Regions from separate parts of the Aliiroseovarius sp. xm-d-517 genome, predicted to be linked through region 4. Evidence: riboswitches for the same ligand, from Rfam matches in the RefSeq annotation. Region 4 holds a riboswitch; each other region holds the start of a gene.
The links. A riboswitch is a leader RNA that binds a small molecule or an ion and turns the genes downstream of it on or off. The one in region 4 is predicted to bind cobalamin.
Positions count from the first base shown of each region.

Region 1: linked by a shared signal. The riboswitch ahead of XMD517_RS15460 (DUF4198 domain-containing protein) and the one ahead of cobW (cobalamin biosynthesis protein CobW) in region 4 are both predicted to bind cobalamin.
Region 2: linked by a shared signal. The riboswitch ahead of XMD517_RS00120 (DUF1636 family protein) and the one ahead of cobW (cobalamin biosynthesis protein CobW) in region 4 are both predicted to bind cobalamin.
Region 3: linked by a shared signal. The riboswitch ahead of bluB (5,6-dimethylbenzimidazole synthase) and the one ahead of cobW (cobalamin biosynthesis protein CobW) in region 4 are both predicted to bind cobalamin.

Region 1 covers NZ_WBXT01000002.1:69,356-71,552, reverse strand. Annotated here, with positions in the region: gene pssA (CDP-diacylglycerol--serine O-phosphatidyltransferase) at 1-187, shown strand, start outside; cobalamin riboswitch at 384-608, shown strand; gene XMD517_RS15460 (DUF4198 domain-containing protein) at 758-1,555, shown strand; gene cbiM (cobalt transporter CbiM) at 1,593-2,197, shown strand, end outside.
Region 2 covers NZ_WBXT01000001.1:22,421-24,617, reverse strand. Annotated here, with positions in the region: gene XMD517_RS00125 (Ppx/GppA family phosphatase) at 1-446, shown strand, start outside; cobalamin riboswitch at 582-794, shown strand; gene XMD517_RS00120 (DUF1636 family protein) at 886-1,317, shown strand; gene XMD517_RS00115 (hypothetical protein) at 1,345-1,758, opposite strand; gene XMD517_RS00110 (endonuclease/exonuclease/phosphatase family protein) at 1,805-2,197, opposite strand, start outside.
Region 3 covers NZ_WBXT01000001.1:2,924,652-2,926,848, forward strand. Annotated here, with positions in the region: gene XMD517_RS13960 (DUF4375 domain-containing protein) at 1-116, opposite strand, end outside; gene bluB (5,6-dimethylbenzimidazole synthase) at 354-1,148, opposite strand; cobalamin riboswitch at 1,196-1,400, opposite strand; gene XMD517_RS13970 (cytochrome c) at 1,499-2,107, opposite strand.
Region 4 covers NZ_WBXT01000001.1:1,810,301-1,812,497, forward strand. Annotated here, with positions in the region: gene cobW (cobalamin biosynthesis protein CobW) at 1-1,056, opposite strand, end outside; cobalamin riboswitch at 1,095-1,312, opposite strand; gene smc (chromosome segregation protein SMC) at 1,525-2,197, shown strand, end outside.

The DNA of each region.
Region 1 (2,197 bases), on a different contig from region 4:
CAGCCGCATTCCGACCCCGTCGTTCAAAACCACGCGGGTACATCGGGAGCATGTGAAATACGTGCTGGTCGCTGTGGGCGTGTTCGGGGCGGCCTTTGTAACCTATATCTGGTTGACGCTCCTGCTGTGCAGTGTGGCCTATCTGGTTCTGGTGGCCCTCGGGGCGCTGCGGATGCTGCGCCACTGACAATCGCCGTGTCCAGAGGCTGTGTCCTGAGCCAGATGATTCGCCGCGGATCTGCGCTGTTGCCTTTGGGGTCGCTTTTCTTCACCTTCCGAATTCGTTTGAATTCAGCGGCTTGCGTAAATGCGCGACCGACTGTCGCCGGATTGCGACCTGTGGAAAGCGGCGCTGCGCCTTGACATCCGGGGCCTTGATCTGACATTCAGACCCTGTGATCGGTTCCGCGCGAGCAGAGGCTCCGCGGTAGCAATAGGGAATACGGTGAGGTGTAGCCAACAGGCGCCAATTCCGTGACTGCCCCCGCAACTGTGAGCGGTGAGCGACGCTGAACATGCCACTGGGAAGCCGCCGAAAGGCGCCTCGGGAAGGCCAGCCAAGCTTTGACCCGCGAGTCAGGAGACCTGCCGGACACTGGGCCAGGGAGACCTTGCCCATTTCCAACCGGACGCCGGGGTGAGCGTCTGGCCCGGCGGTCCCAGAATGAAAACCGGACCCACCGTGCCAACTCCCCGTTGTTCATTCCTGCTTGCAGGGCGCGCGAAAGACGTGTCCGCACTGTCGAATGAGGACGATATGAAAACGACCTTTCTGGCCAAAGCACTGGCCATTTCCCTTCCCGCATTGCTGCCGGTCACGGCCTTTGCGCATTTCCAGCTGAACTATACCAAGGATGCGTTGATCGAACGTCCGGGGGACGTGCCGATGGGGCTGATCTTCTGGCACCCGATGGAGAACGGGCACGCCATGGATATGGGCCAGCCGCAGGAATTTTTCATGGTGCATAATGGCGAAAAGACCGACCTGATGGATCGTCTGGAGCCTGCGACCTTCAAAGGGGCCTCGAACGAGGCCGCCGCCTACCGGGCCAGCGTGCCGGTCAAACGCTCGGGCGATTACGTGGTGGTGACGGTGCCCGCCCCCTATTATGAGCAAAGCGAAGACATCTATATCCAGCAGATCGCCAAGGTTGTTCTGAACCGCAACACGCTGCCCACCGACTGGGATCAGCCGGTGGGTCTGCCGACCGAGATCCTGCCGCTCAACAAGCCGTATAACGTGATCACCGGCTCGACCTTCTCGGGGCAGGTCCTGTCCGAAGGGAAGCCCGTTGCCGGCGCCGAGATCGAAATCGAATATATGGCGGCCGAACCGGATCTGGAGCGGTTCGCGACCTCCGGCAGCACCGTTCAGCCAATGGCCGGAGGGTCCATCGTTGCGCTGACCGATGCCAATGGCGTCTTTACCTTCGGCATTCCGAAAGCTGGCTATTGGGGGTTTGCGGCCCTTGGAACCGGGCCCGAGACGGAACATGAAGGCAAGGAGCTGAGCCAGGATGCCGTGTTGTGGATCCGGGCGGAGGATCTGAAATGACACGCGCACTCCGCAGTCAAAAAGGGGAGGGGGCAGGATGCATATCGTAGATGGCGCCCTGTCCAACCCGGTGGTGATTGGCGGGGCGGTCCTGGCCATTGGCGGGCTTGCCATGGGCCTGAAGGATCTCACCCTTGAACGTATCCCCGCGGCGGGTGTGTTATCGGCGAGCTTCTTTGTGGCCTCGCTGATCCATGTGCCGATCGGGCCCAGTTCGGTCCATTTGATCCTGAACGGGCTGGCCGGGCTTGTGCTGGGCTGGGCCGCCTTTCCGGCCCTGTTTGTCGGGCTGTTGCTGCAGGCGGTGTTCTTTGGGTTTGGCGGTCTGACCGTACTGGGGGTGAATGCGGTGAATATCGCGCTGCCTGCGGTGCTGGTCGGGCTGGCGTTTCGGCCGCTTGTGGCGCGGGGCTCGCCGCGTCAGGGCGCGATCTGGGGCGGCATCGGCGGGGGCATGGCCATTGCGGCCACCACCATCGCCGTGGCGATTTCCCTCGCGCTGACCGGGGATGAATTCCTGCCCGCCGCAAAGCTGGTGTTTTTTGCCCATATCCCGGTGATGGTGATCGAGGCGCTGTTGTCCGGGGCCGCCATTTTCCTGGCCCGCCGTGTCAAACCTGAACTGTTCATGGATGTGAAAGG
Region 2 (2,197 bases), 1.8 Mb from region 4:
AACGGGTGATCAAGGCCGCCTGCCTGCTGCATGATGTGAGCTGGCGCGCCCATCCCGACTATCGTCACGAAGTCTGTTTCGACAACGCCACCCGCGCCAATCTCGGGGGGCTCACCCATGAAGAACGGGTGTTTCTCGGCCTGTCCCTGCTGCACCGCTATAAAAACAGCCGCCAGGGATCGCGATTTGAAAACCTGTTTGAAATACTCGGCGAAAAGGACCTGATCCGGGCCGAGGTTCTGGGCAAGGCCATGCGCTTTGGCGCCATGTTCGCGGTGGATGGGCCACAGGACAAGGCAGAGCTGAAATGGTATCCCAAGAAACGCGAGTTGCATTTGCACCTGGCCGCAGAGGCCCGTGATCTTTTCGGCGAGGTTGCCGAGAGCAGGTTTGACGCGCTCTGTGTGGCCCTTGACGCCACCTCAAACGTCAAAACTCTGCGCTGAGCCTTCACTTTTTCTTGCTGAAAATACCTCGGGGTGAGGCCGCCAGGCCGAGGGGCAGCGCCCCTGCCCCCGTTCTTGTCCCTGTTCATGCCCCTCCCCTCCTGCGCTTCTCGCTTGACACCGGCCCCGTCCTGCGTCACCCATTTCTCAGATGGTTCCCGGATCTTTCGACCAGAAAGCCCCGGATGAAAAGGGAATGTGGTGCGGTCGCAAATAGGCCAATTCCACAACTGCCCCCGCAACTGTAAGCGGCGAGCTGTTTTGAAAAACCACTGGGCACGCCCCGGGAAGGATCAGAACCGCCACGACCCGCAAGTCAGGAGACCTGCCATCTGATGAAACTCAACCCGGGCGGGGTGCCCCGGCAGGAGGATCGCAGGCGGCCAGAATGCCCCCTCTTCCCCCCGCCCCATCCCGCATCTTACGCGCGGAGGGCGTCATGTACCGGACACAGATGCAGACGGTGGGACAGACCACAACAACCACACCGACCCGGACGGGGCAGCAGCTTGTTCTCTGCACCCCCTGCCCCCATACCGGCCAGATTTGCACCGCAGGTCATGCCATGATGGTCCAGCTTCAACAGGCCATCACCGCCGCACGCGACAGTATCGAGGACGGGTTTGAAATCTCGGGCCATGCTGAAATGGGGGGCTGTGGCCGAACCTGCCTCGTGGCCTATCATGCCACCCGCAGCGAAACACATGTTTTCGGGGATGTGGAAGAAGGTGAGGACATCTCTGCCCTGCTCGAATACGCGCGCAACAATCACGAGGCATTGAACCGCGGCACGACACCGCTTTCCCCCAGCGGCCTGAAGCGCACCCCTGGTTGCGTCATGGCCATGCGCCGGGGGGCGGCCCTATCCTGACCGTCAGGCCAGGCCTTCGTGCGGGTCCTAAAGATCCGTTCCCCCGTCCGGCGCAGCAGCTTCGGGCGGGACAGGCGGCTGTGGCGATTTACGCCGCAAGATAATGTCACCATTGGGAAGCACTTCCGGCGGGTGATAGGCAGACAGATCCCCCATTTCCGCCATCAGATCCTGCCAGCCGTCCTGCAATTGCCTGGCCCAGTTTTCGGCCATGCCCTCGGCCAGCCCGTCACGCATCGGGGACATTTCCTGCGCCAGCCCGTCCAGCAGCATCTGCAAGCCGCGCGACATCATTTCCGCGCCGTCTTCCAGCTTTGGATCCCCCTCGGAGGACGACGGAGGAGACGGCTGGGGGGATTGGGGTTGGCCCGTTTCAGCCAGCCCCGGGGAGGACAAGGCAACAAGCCCTGCCAGCAAGGTGGGGTTCAGGATCTGTTTCATAGGGAAAATATGGGGCGCAGATATCGGTATTTCCAGTGCGCAAGCGTCAAAGATCAATATCCAGCGTGACCGGAAAGTGATCCGAGGCAGTCAACAGCGCCTCGCGCAGGGCCTCAGCCCGATAACAGAGCGGGTCGTCAAACGGGTGCCAGATGCGCCAGACCGGGTCAAACCCGCGCAGGTCCTCGGAAATCATGATATAGTCGAGAAGCGCCTGCAAATATCGTTTCTGGCTCGCAATATAAAACCGGGCAGAGCTGATGCGGGCTGCCGACGGGCGCGCCAAAAAGCGTGCGGCATGTGGGTCATACAGGCAGGGGCCATCGCCCTCGCCCATTACAATTTCCACCCCTGACCGGCCAAACAGCTTTTCATATTCATCAAGCCCCGGACCATCATTGAAATCCCCCAGCACAATCACCTGTTCCCCCGCTTCAAG
Region 3 (2,197 bases), 1.1 Mb from region 4:
ACCCAGCTGACCACTGATCCAACGAGGGCATAGTCCTTTGCATCTTGGGCAACCACAGAGGCAGGAACAAAAATATCGTGTCTGCGGTGGAAGAATTTAGAAAAATAGCGAAACATCTGATTGCTATCCTAAATGAAGTGATGAATTAGAAAATTAAGATGAAATGCTAACGTGCAAGACGTGTTGATGGTAGAAATAAACTGACGCTGCCGCGAAGAAATCGGGGATATTTGGGAACCAATACCCCCTTTGGCATAACACACGCCCGCAATGCGTATTTGATCTGAGGCATGAAGTGGCGCCAAAAGACGCCACTTCAACAGTTTGCGTGCATTCCGGGCAAAGCCAGAGCGTCAGGTTTCTGGTGAGGCGTCACAGGTGGCCTGTGCGAAATCCCCTGAATACCCGCCGTCTTCAAGCCTGTGCTGGGTCTGCCTGATCTGCTCCAGAAGCGCGACCGCGTCGGGATCTTCCGACCCCTGCCCGAAACGCTCGAAATTCACCAGCTCCTCCAGCGGCAGACGCGGACGCCAGCCCGCGGATTGCAGCTCGGGCCGGTCAAAGAAATGTGACACATAGCCAAGGCACAGATAGGCCACGGGGACCACGCGGTCGGGAATATTGAGCACCTCACGCAGGCGGGTGTGGTCCAGAATACTGACCCAGCCAAGCCCCAGCCCTTCGGCGCGCGCTGCCAGCCACAGGTTCTGCACCGCGCAGACGCTGCTATAGACATCCATAACCGGTTCATGGGTGCGCCCGATCACCACAGGCCCGGCGCGGTCCTTGTCGCAGGTGATGCAGATATTGACCGGGCTTTCCAGGATCCCTTCCAGTTTCAACCAGCGATAGGTGTCGCGGTTGGCGCCTTCGAACATCTCTGCCGCTTCCCCATGGGCGGTTTCGAACAAATCATGGACCTTGCGCTTGGTGTCGTCCTCACGGATCACGACAAAATTCCAAGGCTGCATGAACCCCACCGAAGGCGCGTAATGCGCGGCCATCAGCACGCGGGTCAGCACGTCATCCGGGATCGGATCGGGGCGGAACTGTCCGCGCACATCGCGCCGGGTAAAGATGGTCTTGTAAAGCGCCTCGCGCTCTGCCGTGTCAAAACAATTGTCAAAAGATGTTTGTGGGTTGGCCATATCCATATCATTCCCCTTGATGGATGCCCTTGCCCCGTTGTCCACACGGCGCAGTATGATTTTCAGGCCGGTCTTCTGACTCAGGTTCCTCCCGACCGCGTCCTTCCCAGAGCAAGCTCCAGTGGATCGTTGCGGCCAGTCCCCTTTACAGCGTTGGGCACGTGGCAGGGTTGCACTGCCTTCCCGATTCTCCGCTTCAGTCGCCAACCCCTTGCGCGGTCGGCCGCATCAGCAGCACCTGAAAATGATGTGTGCCGGGGCCACCCCGGCGGGTCAGTTGTAGGAAGCCCGCGCTCCGCAGGCAATCCGTTTTTCGACCAGATGTGCCGCGAAAACGCCGTGGCGGCGGATCACTCCTCGACCAGACCACTGACATAAAGCGCAACCGCGTTGATCTCCAGCTCGGTCAGGTTCTTGGCCACCGAATGCATGATCGCGCTGTCATTTGTGCGCGAGCGATCCTCAAACGCCATCAGCTGTTCCACCACGTAATGGCGGTGCTGGCCGGCCAGCCGTGGCAGGGAGGCATCGCCTGCTGCAAATTCCCCGTGGCAATCGGCGCAGGGCGGGATTTTGGTATACTCATTGCCCTCGTGATAGATGTAATAGCCCACCGCCTCCAGCGCCTGTTTCGACGAGCGCACCCGGTGTTTGAGCGGCGGCTGCGCCGAGTAATATTGCGCCAGTGCCGTGATCTGCGCATCTGACAGGTTTTCGGCCATGCCGTTCATGATGTCGCTTTCCCGCGTGCCGTCGCGGAAATTGCGCAGCTGTTTCTCGATATAGTCGCGGTTCTGCGCGGCGAGGCGCGGATACATCCGGCTCGACGCCTCACCCTCTGCACCATGGCAATGCGAACAGACATCATTGCGCAGCTCGGTGATATCCGTGGTGTCCTCGGCCCAGAGTGGCGATGTGGCGAGCGTGAACGCGGTCAAGAGGAAAGGCATCAGACGCATGGTGGCTCCTGTTGGCAGGTTTTGCGCGCAGGCGGCGCGGGGTGATGCAAACATAGCGCCCGGACCGGCCGGGGGCAGGTCGCAAATTGC
Region 4 (2,197 bases):
GGACTGGCCGATCACCACAAGGCGGGTTTCGCGCCTGCCCGCCCCGAACGGCTGATCAAAATAGGTGTCAACGCGGGGCCCGACCGCCTGCAATGTCAGGCGCATCGGCTTGCCTTCCACGGCAGCAAAGCCCTTCAGTCGCAGGATGTTGTTCGACCGGATCACATCGGCGACCTTCTCGGCAAAGGCCTTGGGATCCGCCACTTCGCCACGGGTCACGACAAAGCTTTCGAACGCATCATGGTCATGGTCGTGGTGATGATGGTGATCATCATGGTGGTGGTCATCCTCGTGATCATGATCATGATCGTGGTCGTGATGATGATGGCCTTTCTCGTGCAGCGACAGGCGGGCGTCCATGTCATCTTCGGCCCCCATACCCTGCCCCAGCAGCACCTCAACCGGCAACGCCCCCATGATCGAGCGCACAACCTGCACCCCATCGCGGCTTTCGGCGGCCAGTTTGCCAACCAGCGCGTCAGCCTCGGCATCCCCCAGCAGGTCGGACTTGTTCACGACGATCATGTCGGCGCAGGTCACCTGATCCTTGAACAGCTCTGACAACGGCGTCTCGTGATCCAGGTTGTCATCCATCTTGCGCTGCGCTTCGACCGCATCAAGGTTGGATGCAAACTGCCCGTCCGACACCGCCTTGCCATCCACAACGGTCACAACACCGTCCACCGTCACGCGGGTAGAGATTTCCGGCCACTGGAACGCGCGCACCAGGGGTTGGGGCAGGGCCAGCCCCGAAGTTTCGATCACGATGTGGTCCGGCGGGGTTTCACGGTCCAACAGTTTCTCCAGCGTCGGGATGAAATCTTCGGCCACCGTGCAGCAGATGCACCCGTTCGACAGCTCCATGATATCGTCTTCGGTGCAGGTCTCGTCTCCGCACCCCTTGAGGATGTCGCCATCGACGCCCAGATCACCAAACTCGTTGATAATCAGCGCAATGCGTTTGCCACCCGCATTGTCGAGCATATGGCGGATCAGGGTGGTTTTCCCTGCGCCCAGGAAACCGGTCACAACAGTGGCGGGAATTTTGGTCAGCATCTTTTGTCTCTACTCTGTTGCCCGTCCTCCCCGACGGGACATGAAAAGTCGCATATGGCAGGTCTCCTGGCTTGCGGATCTCGGCATGGCGTCACCTTCCCAGCGTTCCCACCAGTGGCATATCAACGCCTGCGCTCCGCCTACAGTCGCGGGGGCGGCTGTCGATTTGGACCCCGACTTGGGTCGCCCGCACGACATTCCCTCTTCTCCCCGGAACATCGGTATGCGCCGGGAAACCATATCCGCCCGTTCTGCCGTGCAAGAGCAGTTTTCGTCAAGAAGGATTGCGACCGCAGCGGGACTGCAAACGGCAGAAAGGGGGCGCGCCCGGACAAAGGAAAACCAATATCTTGTGGATAACTCTCCCTTCCCGACCAGATTTTGGCCCGTTTTAGGTGGGACCCGTTGACAGACCCCCGCCGCACACGAACACTCACTTCACCCGAGAATCAATTTGAGGCAGGCCGCTTGCGGTTTTCAAAACTACGTCTGAACGGCTTTAAAAGCTTTGTTGACCCGACCGATCTGGTGATTGCGGACGGGCTGACCGGCGTGGTGGGGCCAAATGGCTGCGGCAAATCAAACCTGCTTGAGGCCCTGCGCTGGGTGATGGGGGAAAACCGCCCCACCGCGATGCGTGGCGGCGGGATGGAAGATGTGATCTTTGCCGGGGCTGCCACGCGGCCTGCGCGCAACTTCGCCGAGGTCTCACTGCAACTCGACAATTCCGAACGGCTTGCGCCCTCCGGGTTCAACGATAGTGACAATCTGGAAATCATCCGGCGCATCACCCGCGATGCCGGATCCGCCTACAAGGTCAACGGCAAGGATGTCCGTGCGCGGGACGTGCAGATGCTGTTTGCAGACGCCTCCACCGGCGCCCACTCACCTGCCCTGGTGCGGCAGGGGCAGATTTCCGAACTGATCAACGCCAAACCCAAGGCACGCCGCCGCATCCTGGAAGAGGCCGCCGGCATTTCAGGTCTCTACCAGCGCCGCCACGAAGCCGAGTTGAAGCTCAAGGGCACTGAAACAAACCTCGCCCGTGTCGAGGACGTGCTTGAACAGCTCGCCTCTCAGCTGGCGCAGCTGGCCCGACAGGCCCGACAGGCCCAGCGGTACCGCACCATTGGCGATGACC